Regions from separate parts of the Kitasatospora sp. MMS16-BH015 genome, predicted to be linked through region 3. Evidence: riboswitches for the same ligand, from Rfam matches in the RefSeq annotation. Region 3 holds a riboswitch; each other region holds the start of a gene.
What was found. A riboswitch is a leader RNA that binds a small molecule or an ion and turns the genes downstream of it on or off. The one in region 3 is predicted to bind cyclic di-AMP.
Positions count from the first base shown of each region.

Region 1: another riboswitch for cyclic di-AMP. It lies ahead of CFP65_RS21525 (M23 family metallopeptidase); the one in region 3 lies ahead of CFP65_RS42180 (transglycosylase family protein).
Region 2: another riboswitch for cyclic di-AMP. It lies ahead of CFP65_RS42225 (M23 family metallopeptidase); the one in region 3 lies ahead of CFP65_RS42180 (transglycosylase family protein).

Region 1 is NZ_CP025394.1:4,959,251-4,966,300, reverse strand. It holds gene CFP65_RS21550 (HAD domain-containing protein) at 1-460, shown strand, start outside; tRNA gene CFP65_RS21545 (tRNA-Met) at 523-596, shown strand; gene CFP65_RS21540 (sensor domain-containing protein) at 660-1,370, opposite strand; gene CFP65_RS21535 (GNAT family N-acetyltransferase) at 1,487-2,218, opposite strand; gene CFP65_RS21530 (hypothetical protein) at 2,270-3,193, shown strand; gene CFP65_RS21525 (M23 family metallopeptidase) at 3,320-4,138, opposite strand; cyclic di-AMP (ydaO/yuaA leader) riboswitch at 4,152-4,312, opposite strand; gene CFP65_RS21520 (YiaA/YiaB family inner membrane protein) at 4,540-4,830, shown strand; gene CFP65_RS21515 (4-oxalocrotonate tautomerase family protein) at 4,840-5,046, opposite strand; gene CFP65_RS21510 (alpha/beta fold hydrolase) at 5,182-6,033, shown strand; gene CFP65_RS21505 (TetR/AcrR family transcriptional regulator) at 6,033-6,629, shown strand; gene CFP65_RS21500 (hypothetical protein) at 6,795-7,001, shown strand.
Region 2 is NZ_CP025394.1:7,180,856-7,187,905, reverse strand. It holds gene CFP65_RS30635 (ATP-binding protein) at 1-208, opposite strand, end outside; gene CFP65_RS30630 (cytochrome P450) at 367-1,620, opposite strand; gene CFP65_RS30625 (EI24 domain-containing protein) at 1,664-2,476, opposite strand; cyclic di-AMP (ydaO/yuaA leader) riboswitch at 2,775-2,932, shown strand; gene CFP65_RS42225 (M23 family metallopeptidase) at 2,936-3,838, shown strand; gene CFP65_RS30615 (aldo/keto reductase) at 3,914-4,738, opposite strand; gene CFP65_RS30610 (MFS transporter) at 4,771-5,979, opposite strand; gene CFP65_RS30605 (MarR family winged helix-turn-helix transcriptional regulator) at 6,315-6,803, shown strand; gene CFP65_RS30600 (IS5 family transposase) at 6,827-7,050, opposite strand, start outside.
Region 3 is NZ_CP025394.1:5,415,979-5,423,028, reverse strand. It holds gene CFP65_RS23490 (septum formation initiator family protein) at 1-76, opposite strand, end outside; gene eno (phosphopyruvate hydratase) at 165-1,451, opposite strand; gene CFP65_RS42180 (transglycosylase family protein) at 1,608-2,450, opposite strand; cyclic di-AMP (ydaO/yuaA leader) riboswitch at 2,452-2,633, opposite strand; gene CFP65_RS23475 (cytochrome P450) at 2,823-4,094, opposite strand; gene CFP65_RS23470 (SDR family NAD(P)-dependent oxidoreductase) at 4,250-4,681, shown strand; gene CFP65_RS23465 (MazG family protein) at 4,636-5,646, opposite strand; gene CFP65_RS23460 (SurA N-terminal domain-containing protein) at 5,770-6,405, opposite strand; gene CFP65_RS23455 (serine/threonine-protein kinase) at 6,806-7,050, opposite strand, start outside.

The DNA of each region.
Region 1 (7,050 bases), 460 kb from region 3:
CGGTGGGGCCGCGTCGTCCTACCCGGCCTTCCCGCCGGAGCCTGGCCCGGATGCCCTCGGGGTGAACCCGCTGCTGACCCGGATCGACCCCGGGCAGGGGGCCCGGCTGGCGGAGCTGCACGGTGAGCTGGTCTGGGCGACGACCTGGCTGGGCGAGGCGAACGAGTGGGTGGCGCCTCGACTGGGGCTGCCGCCGGCCGAGGTGCTGGACTGGCCGGAGCCCTCCGAGTCGGAGGAGCTGGACGAACGGCGGGGGCTGCACTGGAAGACCCGGGCGATCGTGGCCCGGGCGGCCGGGCGGCCGTTCGTCTGGGTGGACGACGAGATCGGTGCGGCGGACCGGGCCTGGGTGGCGGCGCACCACGAGGGGCCGGCCCTGCTGTACCGGGTGGACCCCCGGATCGGGCTGGTGGCGGCGGACTACCCGGCCCTCGACGAGTGGCTGCGGCGACCGCGCTGAGCGGGCCCTCGGGAAATGGATTTCGCGATGTGGGGGGTTGTCGCATAGGGTGATCTCACCGACGCGGGGTGGAGCAGCTCGGTAGCTCGCTGGGCTCATAACCCAGAGGTCGCAGGTTCAAATCCTGTCCCCGCTACTCAGTAGCACCGAAAGGCCCGGCAGATTCTTCTGCCGGGCCTTTCGGCTTCTCCGGGAGGCCCTAGAGGGCGCCGAGGAGGAGGCGGACGGCCAGGCGGTGGACGCTGGTCAGGGCGCGGAGCAGGAGCGGGGAGAGGAAGACCATGAGCAGGCCGAGGGCGGAGAAGCCGGCTATCTGCCAGGGGGAGCTCAGGTAGTAGCGGTGGACGCCGGTCTCGTTGCTGAAGTCGAAGAGCTGGAGGCCGGGCCAGGGGGTGAAGCGGGCGATCGCCCAGTGGTAGGCCGGGTAGAGGGCGGCGGCCCAGCCGACCGAGAGGAAGACCACCGAGGTGACGAAGGAGAAGACCGCCCAGGGGAAGACCACCAGCTGGTAGGTGACGGCGCGCCAACCGGGGCCGTCGGCCAGGCGGGCGGTGACGGCGCCCCAGAAGCCGGGGCGGCGGGGCCGGACCGGGGCCGGGGCGGGGACCTCCATGTCGAGCAGGGTGCGGGCGCGCAGGCGCTCGACCGCGCCGAAGCCGCGGGCGCTCGCCAGCAGCAGGCCGAGCACCGGGAGGCCCAGCACGGTGACCAGCAGGCCCGCGCCGACCGAGAGCAGGGTGACCGCCGCGACGAAGGCCGCCGTCGCTATCGGGAAGGCGGTGAGCAGGTAGCCCAGCTCCCGGTACGTCGCCCCCGCGAACGGGGCGTGCAGGAAGGACGGGGCGGGCTTCCGCCGGTAGGGGTACGCGCTGGTGTCGTAGAGCGTCGTACTCGGCTGCATGGTGCTCATCCTGGGCCCCCTGGGCTGCTGGCTCGTGTCCTCGTCCTCGCTACGACCACCACGATGCCGCGCCGACCCCCCTCGGCACATTGCAGCCCACTACCGAATCCGGGGTGGGGTTCTCCCTACCCCCGAGCGGGTGGCTGCTCCCCGGTGCGCCAGGCACCGGCCTGCCACTCGTCCTCCAGCAGGGAGTACTGGAACGCGTCGTGCCAGCGGCCGCCGAGGTGGAGGTCGTGCCGGATCCGGCCCTCCAGCTGGAAGCCGGCCCGGGTGAGGACGCGGGAGGAGGCGGTGTTGTCCGGGTCGACCCGGGCCCAGAGGCGGTGCAGGCCGAGCGGGCCGAAGGCGAAGTCGCAGGCCAGGGCGGTGATCTCGCCGGCGTAGCCGCGCCCCCAGGTGTCGCGGCGCAGCGCGTAGCCGAGGAAGGCGGCCCGGTCGCCCTCCAGACCGAGGGCGAGGTTGCCGATCGGTACCGCGTACTCGGGCTCGCCCTCGGCCAGCAGGGTGACGGCGAGGCGGTAGACCGTGCGGGGTTCGGCCTCGGCCTCGTCCAGGTAGAGGGAGATCTGGTCGGCGCAGGTCTCGCGGTCGCGCGGCTCGAAGGGGAGGTAGCGGGCCGTCTCCGGATCGCCGAAGACGGCGTGCAGGGCGTCCACGTCCTCGGGCGTGTGGTGGAACTCGCGGATCGCCAACCGGGGCCCGGTGAGCCGCACCGGCGTGAGCGGGACGGCCGGAGCGGCCGGAGCGGGCTCAGGAAGCGGAGCGGGCTCAAGGAGCGGACCGGGCTCAGGGAGCGGAGCGGGCTCGGCCGGGGCGGGGTGCGGGGGCTGCGCCGGGGTGGGTTCGGGCTGCATGGCTCCCGACGATACCGCCGAGTGGTGGGCCCAGCGGCTACCGTACCGAGGGTGAACGTCGAAGACCTCCAGCTCACCCCGCACCCCCGCACCGCCGATCTACTGGCCTGGGCCGCCGAAGCCGGCCTGCCGCCCGTACCGGAGGAGGCCGTCCGGACGGTGCTGACCCTGCTGGAGTTCGGTGATGCCCAGCTGCACGACGGCTTCCCCGAGCTGACCTCGCCGGTGGTGGAGCAGCTGCTGTACGAGCGGATGTACCTGTACGTGCAGCCGGCCGAGCAGCCGGAGGCGTACGGGGCGGCGGTGCGGCTGCTGATCGACCACCAGCGGGCGGCCCGGCGGCTCAACGCGAAGCGGTGGGAGCGGCTGCACGAGGAGGCCGAATGGCAGGGCGAGCTGCTCTGCGGGCTGCTGCGGCAGCCGCACCTGGTGACCTGGCCCCGGCTCTACACCCTGCTGCTGCGGGCGGACGGGGTGGACACCGCCGATCCGGCCGCCGTGCGGGCCTGGCTGGACGCCTTCCGGGAGCTGCCCGAGACGGAGCGGCTGGCCGCGTTCGGGGCGCTGGAGGAGGGCGGCGGGCCGGACGGGCTCGGTGTGCTGGACTGGGTCGGCGGGGACGGCGGCTGGGGGCCGACCCGGGTGATCTCGGTGGGCATGGCCACCGACGGCGCGCGGGCGCTGCTGGAGCAGTGGCTGATGCGGCGCAGCTACCGCAACCTGGCCGGGCTGAACGCGCTCGGCCTGCCGATGCCGGACGAACTGTCCGGGGACTACGCCGAGTTCGAGGCGGCGGTGGTGCGGGAGGCGCTGCGGCTGTGCGGCGAGTGGACGGTGCCGGGGCTGCCCGAGCTGCTGCTGGAGTACCCCGAACTGGCCCCCGAGCCGGGCCCGGAGGAGATCGACGCGTACCTGGCCGCGCAGGAGGCGGCGGAGCAGGAGCAGGAGCAGGAGCAGGAGCAGGAGACGGAGTAGTCGGAGGGGGCGAGCGGTGAGCCGGGTGGGGCGTCAAGGAGTGCACGCCCCTTCGGATGCCCTCGCAGTTCCCCGAGCCCCTGGGGTCGGGCTCGGGGTCGGGCCCCTGGGGTCGGGCCCCTGGAGTCAGGGCTGGAGGCCGCGGGCGTGGAGCCAGGGCAGCGGGTCGATCGGGGCACCGGCGGCCGGACGGACCTCCAGGTGGAGGTGGGGGCCGGTGACATTGCCGGTGGCGCCGACCCGGCCGAGCTGGGTGCCCGGGGTGACGGGGCCGGCGGTGGTGGTGATGGCGGAGAGGTGGCAGTACCAGAGCTCGGTGCCGTCGGGGAGGGTCAGGACGACCCGGTAGCCGTAGGCGCCGGCCCAGCCCGCCGAGGTGACGGTGCCCGCGGCGACGGCCACGGCCGGGGTGCCGGTCGGGGCGGCGAAGTCGAGGCCGGTGTGCAGGTGCGACCAGTAGGAACCGGCCTGACCGTAGTGGGCGGTGAGGGTGTAGCCGGCGACCGGGAGGGTCACGGCGGTGCGCTCGGTCTCGGCCCGGGCCTCGGCCTGCTGGGCGGCCCGCTTGGCCTCGGCCTCCTGGGCGGCAACCACCCGGGCGGTCTCCTCCGCGGCGGTGCGCTGGCCGTCGGCCTGCTGCTGGATCCGGGCGGCGAGGGCCAGGCCCGGGTCGGCCGAGAGGGTGAGCTCGGTGGAGTCCTCGGTGGCCGCGTCGGGGGTGGTCACCGGGGCGGCGGGGAGCGGCGCGGCGGCGGCCGGGCCGGCCGCGGCGAAACCGGTGGCGCCGAGCGAGGCGGCCATCGCGGTGACGCCGAGCAGCGGGCCGCCGGTACGGGCCTGGCGGGGCATCCGATGCCTGGCCACCTCGTCTCCGAGGGGCGGCAGCACGGTGGGGCCGTCCAGCAGCTGGGTGGCCGGGCCTGCGGGGGAGTGCGTCGACGCCAAGGGAGGCGCGCTCCTTTCCTTCCTTCGCGCCTACCGGGTTAGCTGACGGGTTCGGAGCAGGAAGGTCTCCTACGGCCGGGCGGGGGCCCGGCTGATTCACCCCAGTGGAACGTGGTTCCCCGGCTCCCGGGCCCACCGGTGAGGGCGGGCCCATGGATTAGGCGACGGCGCACGGTGCCGTTTCGGGTACGGCGTTGCCGACCGCGCTGCGTTATCAAACGTTAATCCGAGTGGCCCCTGATTCCAAGCCGCTCGGCATCTCGGTCCAGACCTGTGGACGATGTCAGGTCCGATCCGGGTGCATACGTGGTGATTTGAGACGGTCGACCGGCAACTCCCGGGCGCTGCGGTTGAGTACGCGTACTCATGTGCCGAGTACGGGAGTTGGCGACCCTGGAGTCATGAACACACCAGTGCCCGGCCGGACCACCAACGCCTACTACATCCAGGCGATCCTCTCCTTCGGGCTCGCCTCGGCGGCCCTGGCGATCGGGATCGCCTACCTGCCCGTCAGCGCCTGGGTGCGGGGCTTCCTCGCCGTCGGCCTGCTCTACGAGATCACCTCGGCCTTCACGCTGGCCAAGGTGATCCGCGACCGCCAGGAGGACGGCGCGATCGTCACCCGGGTCGACCAGGCCAGGCTCGACAAGCTGCTCGCCGAGCACGACCCGTTCCGGGTGGACGCCCCGTGAGCACCGCCCCTACTGCTGCGCCTCCGCGGCCCGCTTGGCCGCGTAGGTGACACCGCCCGAGGACCAGTGGGTGGCCGGGATCTCCTCGATGGCCACCCAGATGTTCTCCGGCGAGACCCCGGTGATCCGGGCGTAGGCGGCGGTGAGTTCGCGGGTGATCTCCGCGTTCTGCTCGTCGGTCCGGCCGGAGAGCTGCTTGACGTTGATGAACGGCATCGGGTGGCCCCTCTGGTGCAGATGGTTCAGGTGGTGCGGGTGCGCCGACCGTATCCCAGTCGCTTGACGGCTAAGGCTATTAGCCTTAGCTTTATGGCTACAGGGAACAACGCACCGATCCCGAGGGGGAGCACCATGAACGCCACCGCCACCACCGCCACCCGGTACCTGGAGCTGCCCGGCGGGCGGATCGCCTTCGACGACGAGGGCACCGGCAGCGCCGTCCTGCTGCTGCCGGGCATGCTCGACTCCCGGCACGCCTACCGGCACCTGCGGCCGCTGCTGCTGGCCGCCGGGCACCGGGTGGTCGCCATGGACCTGCGCGGGTTCGGCGAGTCCTCGATCGAGTGGGCGGACTACTCCCCCGCCGCGATCGCCGAGGACGCGCTCGCCCTGCTGAGCCACCTCGGGATCGAGCGGGCCACCCTGGTCGGCAGCTCCTACACCGCCGCCTCGGTGGTCAAGGCCGCCGGGCTGGCGCCCGAGCGGGTGGCCGGCATCGCGCTGATCGACGGCTTCATCGAGAACCTGTCGCCGAACGCCCTCCAGCGCGGGATGGTCAAGGCGCTCGGCCACGCGGTGCTCCGCTTCCCGAGCCTCTGGGGCCTCTACCTGCGCAAGACCGCCTTCGGCCAGGCCAAGCCCGCCGACCTGGACGCCTACGCGGCCGGCCTGGTGGCCAGCCTGCGCACCCCCGGCCGGGCCACCGCCACCCGGGGCTACGTGTTCGGCGACTCCGCGCCGGTCGGCTGGAGCGCGGCCGTCGAGTGCCCGGCCCTGGTGGTCATGGGCGAGCAGGACCCCGACTTCCCCTCCCCCGCCGCCGTCGCCCAGCGGCAGGCCGAGGCGCTGAACGCCCGCCAGGTGCTGATCCCCGGTGCCGGCCACTACCCGATGGCCGAGGACCCGCAGGCCACCGCCGCCGCGCTGCTGCCCTTCCTGGCCGAGGTGGCCGCCGCCGAGGCCGCAGCCGTGAAGGCCGCCTGATGCCGCGCGCCGGACTCACCCCGCAGGCCGTGGTCGACCACGCGATCGACCTGGTCGACGTCCAGGGCGCCGAGGCCCTGACCCTGGCCGCCGTGGCCGCCAAGGCCGGGGTCGCCACCCCTTCGCTGTACAAGCACGTACCGGGCGGCCTGCCCGAGCTGCGCCGCCTGGTCGCCGTCCGGGTCACCACCGAACTGGCCACCGCCCTCGGCGAGGCCGTGCTCGGCCGCAGCCGGGACGTGGCGGTGGCCGCCCTGCTCGACGCCTACCTCGACTACGCCGAGCGCCACCCGTACCGGTACGGCGCGCTGCCGCAGGCCCCGCAGGACGACGCCGAGCTCCGCGAGGCCGCCGCCCGGCTGGTCGGCGTGATCATCGCGGTGCTGCGCGGCTACGGCCTGGCCGGCGAGGAGGCGGTGCACGCCGCCCGGACGGTCCGCTCGGTGGCGCACGGCTTCGCGGCCCTGACGGCCGGTGGGGCCTTCCAGCTGGCGGCGGACCTCGCGGTGACCCGGGAGCGGCTGACCCGGGTGCTGACGGAGGGTCTGCGGAGCTGGCCACCGGCCGAAGCCCCAGCCCCGGCCGAGGCGCACTGAGGATCCGTTCGCGGGGGAACTGATGGTGATTCGGCCGGTATGGACTGGTACGGATTCGCGCGGTTTCCTTTACCAATTCGTCGCCGGACACCCGGGAGACTGTGCGGAGCCTGGGTAGCCATATGGTTCGGGGCAAGAGCGGATCACTCCAAGGATGTGGGCACCATGACGCAGACCGCGCAGACCACCACGGCCCTCGTCCCCGGCCAGCGCACGGCCTCGCCGGTGCCCGCGGCACTCGTCCCGGCGGCCGGTGGCGACGGGGTGGGCAGCGCGGTGCGGCGGGCGGTCGAGATAGCCCGTTCGGTCTGGCGGCTGCGGCCGGTGGCGGCCGCTCCCGTGCAGGCGTACGGGGAGTGCGACGGCCAGTAGGGCCGGTGCCGGCACTGGCGCCGGTGCCTCGCTTCCGCAGGGCGCGGGG
Region 2 (7,050 bases), 1.8 Mb from region 3:
AGGCCCGGTCGCCCGCCAGGTGGGCGAGCGCCGCGCCGATCGGCTCGCCCTGGCTGACGGCCACCACGGCGGGCTGGCGGGAGGTGAGCGCCGAGAGGCACTCGGCGAGCGAGAACACCGACTCCTGCCCGAGGCCGGCCGTGGTGTCGATCAGGTGGACGACGGCCGCGAGGTCGTCCTCGCGGTAGTCGTGGATGAGCCAGTGCACGGGAGCCTCCGGGACGGGTCGGGGTGTGTCCGGCACGCTAGGGCCCGCGCGCCCCGCCCGGCCCGCGCCGGAACGGACAAAGCGGGCCGCCCTTTCCGCCCTCCCGACCCTTGTCTCCCGGCCCGTCTCGGCAGGTGAACGGTGCCTCCCGGTCGCTCTCAGAAGGTGAACGGCAGGCTCCGCACCCGGTGGTCGAAGCTGGAGGCGACCAGCTCGGGCTCCCCGGTGGACCGCAGCTCCGGCAGCCGGGTGTACAGCTCGCCGAGCACCGCCCGCATCTCCTGCCGGGCCAGGTGGGCACCGAGGCAGAAGTGCGGGCCGCCCCCGCCGAAGCCCAGGTGCGGGTTGGGCGAGCGGGTGAGGTCGAACCGGTCCGGGTCGGCGAAGACGGCCGCGTCCCGGTTGGCCGAGCCGAAGAAGAGCACCACCTTCTCGCCCCGGCGCAGCTGCGCGCCCCCGAACTCGCAGTCGGCCGCCACGGTGCGGCGGAACTGGACGATCGGGGTGGCGTACCGGACGATCTCCTCCACCGCGCCGGGGAGCCGCCCGCCCAGGTCGGCGGTGAGCAGCGCGCGCTGCTCGGGGTGGACGGTGAGCAGGTGCAGGCCGTGGGCGAGCGCGTTGCGGGTGGTCTCGACCCCGGCGACCAGCAGCAGGGAGAAGAAGGCGCCGAGCTCGCGGGCGCCGAGCCGGTGCCCCTCCACGTCGGCGGTGACCAGGGCGGAGATCAGGTCCTCGGTGGGCCGGCGGCGGCGTTCGCGGCCGATCGCGGCGATGGTGAGGTACAGCCGGGCCAGCGCGGCCAGCCCGCGCCCCGGCACCCGCAGCCGGGTGCGCCGCACCCCGGTGGGGGCGGTGGCCCGGTCGATCTCGGCCAGGATGGCCCGGCGCGGTGCCTCGGGCACGCCCATCAGGTCGCAGATCACCCGGTACGGCAGCTGGGCGGCGACGGCAGCGACGAAGTCGGTGGGCCGCTGCGCGACCACCTCGTCCACGAGCTGGGCGGCCGTCCGCCGGATGTCGGCCTCGGCCCGGGCTATCAGGCGCGGGGTGAAGGCCCGGGCCACGATCCGGCGCAGCCCGGCGTGGTGCGGGTCGTCCAGGTTGACCATCGAGTCGCCGAACACCATCCGCACCCAGCGCGGCGGTTCGGGGGTGGTGACGCCGGGGCCGCTGAGGAAGAGCGCGGGGTTGCGGCTGGCCCGCACCACGTCGGCGTGCCGGACCAGCGCGTGGAAGCCCTTGCCCGTCCGGGGGTCGGTGCAGCGGACGGGGTGGTCGAGCTCCCGCAGCCGGGCGAAGGCTGCGGCCCTGGCCTCGGCCGGGAGCTGCCAGAACTCCGGCTGGGCGGGGTTCGGCCCCGGCCCGTGAACGGAGTGAGCGTGCTGCGCGGGGACACCCGTGGCGGTCATCGACCCTGTATCGCGTACCGCCTGACGGAATGTCAAATTTCCTTTACTGTGCGTTCGAATGCATTTCTGCGCTCGTCATATCGTCGTTCTCGTCCGATTCCTCGCCGTCCGCGCCGTTCTCCACGGGCACCAGCTCGCGGGCCAGCAGCGTCGCCCCGGCCACCGCGCCGGGCATCAGCAGCACGGTGACCATCGGCACCAGGAAGAGCAGCACCAGCGGCGCACCGAAACCGAGCGCCAGTCCGAGCCGCCCGCGCAGCATCCGCAGCCGCTCGGGCTGCGGCACCCCGCGCCGCTGGAGCGCCACGGCCGTCAGCTCCACGGTCAGGAAGAAGCCCGAGACCCCCACCCCGATCACCGGCACCACCGTCTGCCCGACCACCGGGACGAACCCGCAGGCGAACAGCAGCACCCCGAACCCGCCGGCCCGCAGCAGCACCGCCAGGCTGTCCCTGGTGGCGATCACCAGCTCCCGCCAGAGCGACAGCTCCGGCGCCGCCGGGGCGCCGCCCTCGGTCTCGTCCACCTTCGCGGCCAGCGACTCGTAGAACGGCTGCCCGACCAGCAGCGTCACGGCGGTGAAGGTGACCGCCGCGAGCAGCGCCCCGCCACCGATCAGCGCGGCCGTCACCACCCCGCGCAGCACCCCCTGCCAGGGCGAGCCCCACCCGTCGGCGAACGGCGTCATCCAGCGCACCAACCCGCCCGATTCGACCACCAGGGCGGCCATCGCCACCAGGTACCCGACCATCGTGATCAGCGCCGGGATCATCCCGAATCCCCACCACCGCCCGTGCCGGGCCACCCACTTCTGGCCCTGGAAAAGGAGCCTCATCCCCACCGCAAGATCTCGCATACCGGCAGCCTACGGGCCGCCCGCCGTGAGCAGGCTCACCGCCCGGCCCGGTTTCGACCACCCACCGCGATTCCACCGTCGCATTCCGCCACGAATCTCACTTTGGGCCCTCCCACCTTCACCTCTTGCTTATGTTTCGTGCACGGATGGTGATTCGACGAGCGCTTTCGGTCACCAATTCCGGCAGTTATCCAACCGTCACCTTTGCTTTTGTCCGGTTCGTGGGTTTTGCTTCATCGGACCGCCCGGCCACTGACCGAGCGGGTCCACCGGGTGCAACGCCTAGTCCTGCCGGCACCCGTGGGCACTACCGAGCTCTGTAACGGCAGGAGCGGGGGACCCAGGTCAGTACGCCGTCCGGACACGTCCGGGCGGCTTGGGGTGAAGCCGCATTCCGCGGCCGGGCATCTCCAGCCCGAACCCGACAGCTCACCTCGTCGGCGTCGGAGAGGAACACCCATGTCCGCACGGGGCAAGCACGCACGCCGTCACACCCGCCCGCAGCTGAACAAGGTCGCCATCGCCACCACGCTGGCCGCGACCTTCGCGCTCCCCCTGGTCGGTGTCACCACCGCCTCGGCCCTCGCCGACTCGGGCTCCGGCCACCACTCGTTCACCAGCAGCGTGGACGCCCAGCACGTCGCGCACACCGCGCCCGCCGCCGCCACGAAGACGCTCACCGACCCGGCCAAGGCCGCCGACCCCACCGCGCACCACCTGGTGGACGGCGACTGGCACCCGGTCCACACCGGCAAGCCCGCCGCCCAGGCCGGCCTCGCCGACGTCGCCCAGCGCCTCGGCCTGGACGCCGCCACCCCGGTCGCCACCCACCAGGCCCCGGCCGCCACCCCCGCCGTGGCCCCCGCCGCCGCGCCGGCCCCCGCCCCGGCCGCTGCTCCGGCCCCCGCCGCAGCTCCGGCTCCGGCTCCGGTCACTGCGCCCGCGCCCGCCGCGCCGGACTTCTACGCCCCGCTGGCCGAACCGAGCATCGTCGAGAACTGGGGCGTGCCCGGTCACCTGTGGGCCAGCGGCCACCACACCGGCGTGGACTTCGCGGCCTCCGTCGGCACCAGCCTGCGGGCCGTCGGCGACGGCACCGTGGTGACGGCCGGCTGGGGTGGCGCCTACGGCAACCAGGTGGTCATCCGCCTGGCCGACGGCAAGTACGCCCAGTACGCCCACCTCTCCAAGCTCCAGGTGCACGCCGGCCAGTCCGTCACGGCCGGCCAGCAGCTCGGCCTCTCCGGCGCCACCGGCAACGTGACCGGCCCGCACCTGCACTTCGAGATCCGCACCACCCCGAACTACGGCTCCGACATCGACCCGGTCGCCTACCTGCGGGCCCACTCGGTCAACGTCTGACCTTCGTCCCACCCAGCGGCGCGCGGCGCCCCCCGAGTCCGGGGGGCGCCGCGCGCCGCTGTCGTCCGAGCAGCCTCAGTTGAACCGGTCCGGGTCCGGGCCGGTGCGCAGGCCGCGGTCGGTGGCGGCCACGGCGGCCAGCTCCTCGGGGGTCAGCTCGAAGTCGAACACGTCCAGGTTCTGCGCGATCCGGGCCGGGGTGACCGACTTCGGGATCACGATGGTGCCGAGCTGGAGGTGCCAGCGCAGCACCACCTGGGCCGGGGACTTGCCGGTGCGGGCCGCGATCGCGGTGATCGCCGGGTCGTCCAGCACCGCGCCCTGGGCCAGCGGGCTCCAGGCCTCGGTGGCGATGCCGTGCTCGGCGTGGAAGGCGCGCAGCTCGGCCTGCTGGAGCCCCGGGTGGAGCTCGATCTGGTTGACGGCCGGCACCAGCTCGCTCGCGTCGAGCAGCCGCTCCAGGTGCGCGGGCTGGAAGTTGGAGACGCCCGCCGCCCGGATCCGCCCGTCGGCGGCCAGCCGCTCCAGCGCCCGCCAGGTGTCCAAGTAGAGGTCGCGGGCCGGGGTGGGCCAGTGGATCAGGTAGAGGTCGACGTACTCGAGGCCGAGCCTGGCCAGGCTGGTGTCGAAGGCGCGCAGCGTCGCCTCGTACCCCTGGTCGGCGTTCCAGACCTTCGTGGTCAGGAAGAGCTCCTCGCGCGCCACCCCGGACTCGGCCAGCGCCCGGCCGACCCCGGCCTCGTTGCCGTAGATCGCGGCGGTGTCGATGCTGCGGTAGCCGGTCGCCAGGGCGGTCTTCACGGCGGTGGTGGTCTCCTCGTCGGGGACCTGGAAGACGCCGAAGCCGAGCTGGGGGATCCGGACGCCGTTGTTGAGCTGCACGGTGGGGACGGTGGTCATGATCGGTTCCTTGCCTTGGTGCGGGGGTGGGTTCAGTGGAGGACGGGGCTGGGCGCGGCGGCCGGGGTGGCGCCCGGGACGGTGGTTGTCGTGGCCGGGGCGCGGCGCTCCAGGGCGGCGGACCAGAAGGCCAGCAGCAGGGCGGCGGCGGCCAGCGCGGCGCCGACCCAGTTCGGTGCGGTGTAGCCGAGGCCGGCGGTGATCACCAGGCCGCCGAGCCAGGCGGCCAGCGCGTTGCCGAGGTTGAAGGCGCCGATGTTGACGGCCGAGGCCAGCGTGGGCGCGCCGTGCGCCTGGTCGAGCACCCGCTTCTGCAGCGGCGGCACGGTGGCGAAGCCGAGCGCCCCGACCAGCAGGATGGTGACGGCGGCCGCCACCTTGCTGTGCGCGGTGACGGTGAACAGCCCGAGCACCAGGGCCAGCCCGCCGAGGCTCACGTACAGCATCGGCATCAACCTGCGGTCGGCGTACCGGCCGCCGAGCAGGTTGCCGAGGAACATGCCGACCCCGAACAGCACCAGCAGCCAGGTGACGGCGCCCTCGGAGTAGCCGGCGACGTTGGTCATCATCGGGGCGATGTACGTGATGGCGGCGAACACCCCGCCGAAGCCGAGCACGGTCATCGCCATCGCGAGCAGCACCTGCGGGTTGCGGAAGGCGGTCAGCTCGCGGCGCAGGTGGGCGCCCTCGGGCCGGGGCAGCTCGGGCACCAGCTTGGCGATCCCGAGCAGGCCGACCAGCCCGAGCGCGGCGACCACCGTGAAGGTGGCCCGCCAGCCCACGGCCTGCCCGATGAAGGTGCCGAGCGGCACACCGACGATGTTGGCCACCGTCAGCCCGGTGAACATGGTGGCGATGGCGCCGGCCTTCTTGTCCGGGGCGACCAGCTCGGCCGCCACCACCGACCCGATCCCGAAGAACGCGCCGTGCGCGAGCGAGGCCACGATCCGGCCGCCCAGCATCAGCCCGAAGCTCGGCGCGAGCGCCGACAGCAGGTTGCCGACGGTGAACAGCCCCATCAGCAGCATCAGCACCGTCTTGCGGCTGATCCTGGTGCCGAGCACCGTCATGACCGGCGCGCCGAGGACGACGCCGATCGCGTAGCCGGTGACCAGCAGCCCGGCGGTGGGGATGGACACGCCGTAGTCGGCGGCGATCTGGGGCAGCAGGCCCATGACCACGAACTCGGTGGTGCCGATCCCGAAGGCCCCGATGGCCAGGGCGAGGAGTGCGAGAGGCATGGCGCTACCCTCCGTGCGATTGCCTGTGCGTCTTACGAGCTTCGACAATAGTTGCAGGCGCGCTATATGTGCAAGCGCTGGCATTGCCCGATCGCCGCTTGAGCCTGGGTGCCGGAGGGGACGCCTGGGCCTGGGTGCCGGAGGGGACGCCTGGGCCTGGGTGCCGGAGGGGACACCTGGGCCTGGGTGCCGGAGGGGGCGGGACGGGCGGCGGGCATTGAAGTGCGCGGCGCCGGTGCTTGCAGAAGCCTGCTACCGGCCCTGGCCGGTAACGACTCGGGCGGCTTATCCTGGGGTCATCTCGACACCCGGCCCCTGGAAGGAGTGCGGCACCCATGACCGCCACCGACCCCGCACTGACCGCCCTCGCCAGCGGCTGGTCCGCCCTGTACGTGCTGTACGGCCGGATCGAGGCGCACATCGAGCGCGCTCTCCAGGCCGAGCACGACCTGAGCGTGCGCGAGTACTCGCTGCTGGACGTGCTCAGCCGCCAGCACGACGAGGAGGGCGGCCACCTCCAGATGAAGCAGGTGGCCGACGCGGTGGTGCTCAGCCAGAGCGCGACCACCCGCCTGGTCACCCGCCTGGAGGACCGGGGCCTGCTGGCCCGCTACCTCTGCCCCACCGACCGCCGGGGCATCTACACCAACGTCAGCGAAGCCGGCCTCACCCTGCTCGAAGCGGCCCGGCCGACCAACGACGCCGCCCTCCGCGCCGCGCTCGACGAGGCCGCCCGCAACCCCGACCTGGCTCCACTGGTCGCGGCCGTCGAGGCCGTGAAGCCGGGCACGGCCGCCACTCCGGCCGCCACTCGGGCCGCCTGAGAAAGTGTTGGGTAAGCGGGTGACTACTCGTTCTTGAGGTCATCGGCGAGGCGGCGGGCTGCTTCGGTCTCGATGGGGCCGCGTGGTTCGACCTCCTCGCCGGCGAGGCGGGCGGCCATCAGGCGGATCATGGCGACCTTGATCATCGCTTCGGCGTGCGCGGTCTTGCGCTCGTAGTCCCGTGCCAACCGTCTGCACCGCCCCAGCCAGGAGAATGTCCGCTCGACCACCCACCTGCGGGGCAGCA
Region 3 (7,050 bases):
GCACGAGCACCAGCACGGTCGCGCGGCTGGTGAAGCGCGGGCGCGCCACCAGACCCGGGATCCTCCACTTGGCCATCTCGTCGCCCCTCCTCCAGTCGCACCGGTGCCCCGGCCCCCACCCTACGGGGTGAGCGCCGGGGCACCGGTCAGGCGTGCTCGGGTGATCAGCCCTCGTAGCGGAAGCGCGGGAAGGCGCCGCGACCCGCGTACTCGGCGGCGTCGTCGAGGATCTCCTCGATGCGCAGCAGCTGGTTGTACTTGGCGACGCGCTCGGAGCGGGCCGGGGCGCCGGTCTTGATCTGGCCGCAGTTGGTGGCGACGGCGAGGTCGGCGATGGTGACGTCCTCGGTCTCGCCGGAGCGGTGCGACATCATGCAGCGGTAGCCGTTGCGCTGGGCCAGCTCGACGGCGTCCAGGGTCTCGGTCAGCGAACCGATCTGGTTGACCTTCACCAGCATCGAGTTGGCGGTGCCGCTCTCGATGCCGCGGGCCAGGCGGGCCGGGTTGGTGACGAACAGGTCGTCGCCGACCAGCTGGACCTTGTCGCCGAGGCGGTCGGTCATGGCCTTCCAGCCGTCCCAGTCCTCCTCGTTCAGCGGGTCCTCGATGGAGACCAGCGGGTAGTTGGCGACCAGGTCGGCGTAGTAGTCGATCAGCTCGCCGGCCGACAGGGCCTTGCCCTCGAACTGGTAGGCGCCGTCCTTGTGGAACTCGGAGGCGGCCACGTCCAGGGCCAGCGCGACGTCCTTGCCCGGGGTGTAACCGGCCTTCTTGATGGCCTCGGTGATGAGGTCGAGGGCCTCGCGGTTGGAGTCGAGGTTCGGCGCGAAGCCGCCCTCGTCGCCCAGGCCGGTGGAGAGGCCGCGCTCCTTCAGCACGCCCTTGAGCGTGTGGTAGACCTCGACGCCCCAGCGGACGGCCTCGGAGAAGGACTCCGCGCCGATCGGGGCGATCATGAACTCCTGGATGTCGACGTTGGAGTCGGCGTGCGACCCACCGTTGAGGATGTTCATCATCGGGACGGGCAGCACGTGCGCGTTGGGGCCGCCGAGGTAGCGGAACAGCGGCAGGTCACTGGCCTCGGAGGCGGCGTGCGCCACGGCGAGCGAGACGCCGAGGATCGCGTTGGCGCCGAGCGAGGACTTGTCCGGGGTGGCGTCCAGGTCGAGCATGGCCTGGTCGATCAGGCGCTGCTCGGTGGCGTCGTAGCCGACCAGCTCCGGGCCGATCTGCTCGATGACGGCCAGCACGGCCTTCTCGACACCCTTGCCGAAGTAGCGGTTCTTGTCGCCGTCGCGCAGCTCCAGGGCCTCGAAGGCTCCGGTGGAGGCGCCGGACGGGACGGCGGCACGGCCGGTGCTGCCGTCGTCGAGGCCGACCTCGACCTCGACCGTGGGGTTGCCGCGGGAGTCGAGGATCTCGCGGGCGACGACGACATCAATGGACGGCACGAGGCATCTCCTATGGGGACGATGGCGGAGTCCTTACGCCCAGAGCCTAACCGCACCCGGGCCCGCAGCCCCGCTGACCTTGGTCCTGTCTCACCGTGTGGCCGCCTACTCGCCAGTAGTTCACCTGGCGGGGAGGCGGCCACGGGGCAGCTCGGATCAGCCGAGGTTGAGCACCTGACCCGGCATGATCAGGTTCGGGTCGGCGCCCACGGTGGACTTGTTGGCGCCGTAGAGCGTCTGCCAACCACCGTTGACCTGGTGGCTCTGGGCGATGCCGGACAGGGTGTCACCGGCCTGGACGGTGTAGCCGCGGCTCGGCGAGGCCGGCTTGGCGGGGGTCTCGGCCGGAGCCTTGGCCGCCTGCTGCTGCTTCAGCTGCTGGGCGGGGGCGGTGAACTGCCGGTAGACGTCCTGGTGGCTGGTCCAGTACCAGCCGCCGTCCTTCTGGTACCAGTACTTGCCGCTGGACGCGTCGTACCCGGCCTTGCCCGGGAAGCCCGGGGTGGCCTCGGTCTGCTCGGCCGACTTGGCGGGCTTCGCCGGGGCGGGCTTGGCGGACTTGGTGGAGCTGCCGGAGGCGGACGAGCCGCCGCCGGAGGTGTCCACGTCGGCGGCCGAACCGCCCTTGCTGAGACCGGCCTTGACGGAGCAGACCGGCCAGGCGCCCGGGCCCTGGGAGGCGAGCACCTTCTCGGCCACCGCGATCTGCTGGCCCTTGCTGGCCTGGTTGGCCTGATTGGCGTACTGACCGCCGCCGTAGGCCTTCCAGGTGCTGGAGGTGAACTGGAGGCCACCGTAGAAGCCGTTGCCGGTGTTGATGCCCCAGTCACCGCCGCTCTCGCACTCGGCGACCTTGTCCCAGGTCGAGACCGAGGCGGCGTGGGCGCCGGTGGCGGCCAGCAGCGGCAGGGCCAGGCCGACGCTCGCGACGCCCGCCACGGCGATGGCCTTCTCCGCCTGGGTGCGACGGCGGTGACGACCGGTACCGGAAAGCAGCATGAAGTTCCCTCTCCGCACGCCTACGAAGTGAGCTGTCGGGTTCGGACCGGGAGGTGGCCCGGCCGCTGGGCCTGACGCTCCTTGGCGGAACGTTTCGGCTGACGCGGCTTCACCCCAAGCCGTGGAGGACGGCAACAAACCTGGTTCCTCCGCCCCTGCCCGGGGTCAAGTCGGGTGCCCGGCGGCGCGACGGGCAGGATTCGGCGTCCCGCGCCCCGGGGTCCGCAGCTGCGAACACCAGGGAGGGTAAGCAGAGCGAACGTCAGATCACAAGCTCATATCGCCGACATCACACCGGAATTACGGCCAGTCATGGATTGCCTACAAACCGTGGGGTTATGTCCGGATTGATGCGTGTTCGGACCGCCCGGATCAGCCTCCGGACGACACACCGCGAGTGGCCTCCGGGGTGAAGGAGACCGGAAGTTCACGCAGGCCACGCATGATGAGCCCGCCGCGCCAGCGCAACTCCTGGGGCTCGGCGGCCAACTGGAGGTCCGGCAGTCTCGTCAGCAGTGAACGCAACGCCCACTGCCCCTCCAGCCGGGCCAGCGGAGCGCCGATGCAGTAGTGGATGCCCTGGCCGAAACCGAGGTGCGGATTGTCGGCCCGGGCCAGGTCGAGCACGTCCGGCCGGTCGAACTTGGCCGGATCCCGGTCGGCCGCCGCGAGCACCACCAGCACCGGGTCGCCCACCGGGATGTCCACCCCGCCGATGGTCAGCGGAGTGGTCGCGAACCGCCAGGTGGCCAACTCCACCGGCCCGTCGTAGCGCAGCAGTTCCTCCACCGCCGTGGCCAGCAGCGCCGTCTCGCCGCGCTCCAGCGAGGCCTGCAGCAGCTTGCGCTGCTCGGGGTGGCGCAGCAGCGCGTAGGTGCCGTTGCCGATCAGGTTGATGGTGGTCTCGAAGCCGGCGAAGAGCAGGATGAAGGCCATCGCGGCGGCCTCGTTCTCCGTCAGGTGCTCGCCGTGGTCACTGGCCCGGATCAGGCCGGAGATCAGGTCGTCCCCGAGGTCGTTGCGCTTGCGGTGGATCAGCTCCAGCAGGTACGCCCGGATCTTCTTCACGGCCCGGCCGACGCCACCGCGCTGCCCGCCGTGGTGGCGGATCATCATGCCCGCCCAGTCCCGCAGGTCGTCCTGGTCCTCCTCCGGCACGCCCAGCAGGTCGCAGATCGCGTAGATCGGCAGCGGGAAGGCCAGCTCGTGGATCAGGTCGGCCGAGCCGCGCTCGGCGAAGCCGTCGATCAGCCGGTCGGTCAGCTGGCGCACCCTCGGCTCGAAGGCCGCCACCCCGCGCGGGGTGAACGCCTTCGAGACGAGTCGGCGCAGCCGGGTGTGGTCCGGCGGGTCGATGTTCAGCAGGTGGGTCATCAGGTCGGCCTGCCGCTCGCCCGGGATGCCGACCCGGCCGGTGCGGTGCGCCTGCTCGCTGTGGTGCGCCGGGTTCTTCGAGAGCCGGGCGTCGGCGAGCGCCTGCTTGGCGTCCGCGTACCGGGTGACCAGCCACGCTTCCACCCCGCTGGGCAGCGTGGTGCGGTGCACGGGGGCGTGCTCGCGCAGCCAGGCGTAGGCGGGGTAGGGGTCGGCGGCGAACTCCCAGGTGAAGAGTGCGGGCTGGCTGGTTTCGGGCGTGTCCGGCATGTCACGAAGGTATCCGGTCCCGGGAGGCGTGAGCCTGGTCACCTGGCGGGTATTCCCTGTTGCGGGGGGTCGCGGCGTGCCTACGATCCTCCGATAGCTCTTCGGTCGGCAGTGCGGTGTCCGGCCGGAGCGAGTCGCTCAAGGAGGAGCAGACCATGCGAGTAGCCGGGGCCGTGGTGGTGATCGCCGTACTCAGCGGCGGTTCGGGGGCTGATCTCGCGCGCCGGTTCGCCGCCGCGGGCGCCAAGGGCATGCTCGTGGCCGACCAGCACCCGGGGGTGGCCGAGGACCTGGCCACCGAGCTCGACCGGCCGGGCTGCCCGGTGGTCGGCGTGTGCAGCGACGTCCACCAGCCCAGTGACATCGCCGCACTGGTGGCCACCGCCGCCAAGCACCTCGGCCCGATCGACCTCTTCTGCGTCACCGGTCCGGGCGGCGAGCGGATCGTCTCCCTCGAGGAGCTGCCCCGCCACCTCGACCCGCTGGCCGAGCTCCTCGCCCTGGTCGGCGAGGCGATCGGCGAGATCGTGCCCCCGCAGCGTCACTCCTCCGGCAGCCCCTCGGCCGCCCGGACCGCCCTGCGGTAGCCGCGTGCTGCGCCCCGCAGCGCGGCGTCCACGTCCACCCCGGCGTCGTGCGCCCGCTGCGCGACGGCCAGCAGCAGCGCGCCGGCCGTCTGGGCCGTCAGCTCGGCGGGCAGCTCGTACGGCGCGTCCGGCACCCCGGTGAAGCCCGCCCGGCGCACCCGGGAGACCAGCTTGGCCGCGTACGCCAGCGCGGGCAGCCCGGCGGGCACCCCGTCGAGCACCGACTCCCGCTGCTTCTCGGCCTGCTTGAGCTCCTCCCAGTTCGCCTCGACCTCGGCCGTGCCGGTGGCGTCCACGTCGCCGAAGACGTGCGGGTGGCGGTACATCAGCTTCTCCACGATGTCCCCGGCCACGTCGTCCACCGAGAACGGGTCCTCCGGGTGCTCCTCCGCGATCCGGGCGTGGAAGAAGACCTGCAGCAGCACGTCGCCCAGCTCCTCGCGGAGCGTGGCGCGGTCGCCCTCCTCGATCGCCTCGACCAGCTCGAAGGCCTCCTCGACCAGGTACTTCACCAGGCTCTCGTGGGTCTGCTCGGCGTCCCAGGGGCAGCCGCCGGGCGAGCGCAGCCGGTCCATCACCGAGGCCAGGTCGAGCAGCCGGGCCCCCGGCAGGTCGTAGGACCCCGGCAGCACCTCGATCTCCGGCACCGAGCCGGCCTGCTCCACCGCGATCCGCGCCAGCGCGTCGGTCAGCCCGGGGTCGCCGTCGGGGCTGCCCAGCCAGACCACGTGCCCCGGGGTCTCGCCCTCGGCTCCGGTCAGCAGGCGGGCCAGCGCGGGGGCGCTCGTGCGGTCGACCAGCTCCACCTCGACCCCGGCCTGGCGCACGGCCGCGAGCTGCGGGTGCGCCGGGTCGGCGGCGAGCACCCGGGCGGCCCCGCGCAGCGCCTCCCAGGCGGGCCAGGAGAGCAGGCCGGGGGCGACCCGGTGGGTGGTGGTCAGCAGGATCAGCTTCGGAGTCTCCACGCCCCCGAACCTAGCGGATCAAGCCGAACACCGAGCTTCGACCGAGCGAAGCAGCGGACGGCCGCGGTCGGGCGGCCGTCAGACGGCGGCCGGCCGGGCCGGGTGGCTGCGGTCGGGCGGCCGTCAGGCGGCGGCAGCGGTCTGCGGGAGCCAGGCGTCGGCGGCGTCGACCAGGGAGATCTGCTTGACGTCCCACTGGCCGTAGCGCGGGTTGACCTGCACCTTGAGCTCGGCGCCGGCGGTGGTGAGGGCGGTGCGGACGGCGGCGTCGCCCTCCGGGGTGCGGGCGTCCTTGCCCTCGGCGCCGGCGATCTTCTGGATGCCGAGCTGCTGGCGGTAGAAGCCGTCGATACCGGCGGCCGGGACGGCCTGCTTGAGCAGCAGCTCCCGGCCGAGCGCGTCGGAGCCGCCCAGCAGCTTGCTGTCGGCGTCCCGGGCATCGGCGATCTCGCCCGGGGTGACGGTGAGTTGACGGTCGGCCAGGGCCTGGGCCACCACCTTGTCGAGCACCAGCTCGGCCACCATCCGCCGGGTCAGCCCGGTCGGCTCCGTCCGGGCGCCGCCCTGCTGGGCCGCCACGGCCGTCCGCAGTTCGGCCACCCGCGACTCCACGGTGGCGATGCTGATCCGCTCACCGCCCACCACGGCCGCCGCCCCCTGGTGGGCCGGGCCGGTGCCACAGGCCGACAGCGCGGCGGTGGCGAGCAGCACACCGCCTGCGGCGGCGAGACGGCGGCGGACGGAGCTGATGCGGATCACGTGGGGCCTCCCGGGCGCTGGTGTCCGATGGTGCGCCGGTCGGTGGTGACCGTGGTGCACCTGATCTGAACAGACTCTAGGGAGCCGGGGGCCGCCTTGCCCAGACCTTGACCCGAACGGCTCAAAGCCGAACGCCTGTACGCGAGTTCGCCCGACCCCCGCCAGGGGGCACCCGGGGCGCAGTCGGCCGGGCCGGGGTGCGCGCCCCAAGCTGGCGGGTCGCCGTCCCGGGGCACTACGGCATGGCCCGCTCACCGAGTGCCTCGGCGCGATCGCCGAGGGCCGGATGGCCCGTTGCGGGCGGGCCACCGCCTGCTGCCCCAGGAGCCACGCGCGGACTGGGCCCACCACACACCTTCCACACCCAGCACCGGGGAGCCCGGCTGCAGGCCGGCCGCTCTTAGCCGAGGGCGGTCTTCTTGGCCACCGAGAGCGCCGCGTCCTCCGTCCACTTGTCCCGCGCCGTACCGGAGTCGAGGTAGCCCGCCGAGCTGTGCACCACGTAGCGCTGCCGGAGCGCCAGCCGCTCGTCGAGCCCGTTCTTGTCCCAGCCGTCGCTGCACGGGGCCTCGGCCGGCCCGGTGCTCGGGCACCAGTAGCCGAACTCGCCGGTGCCGTCGGGCCGGTGGGCCGGCCAGACGCCGT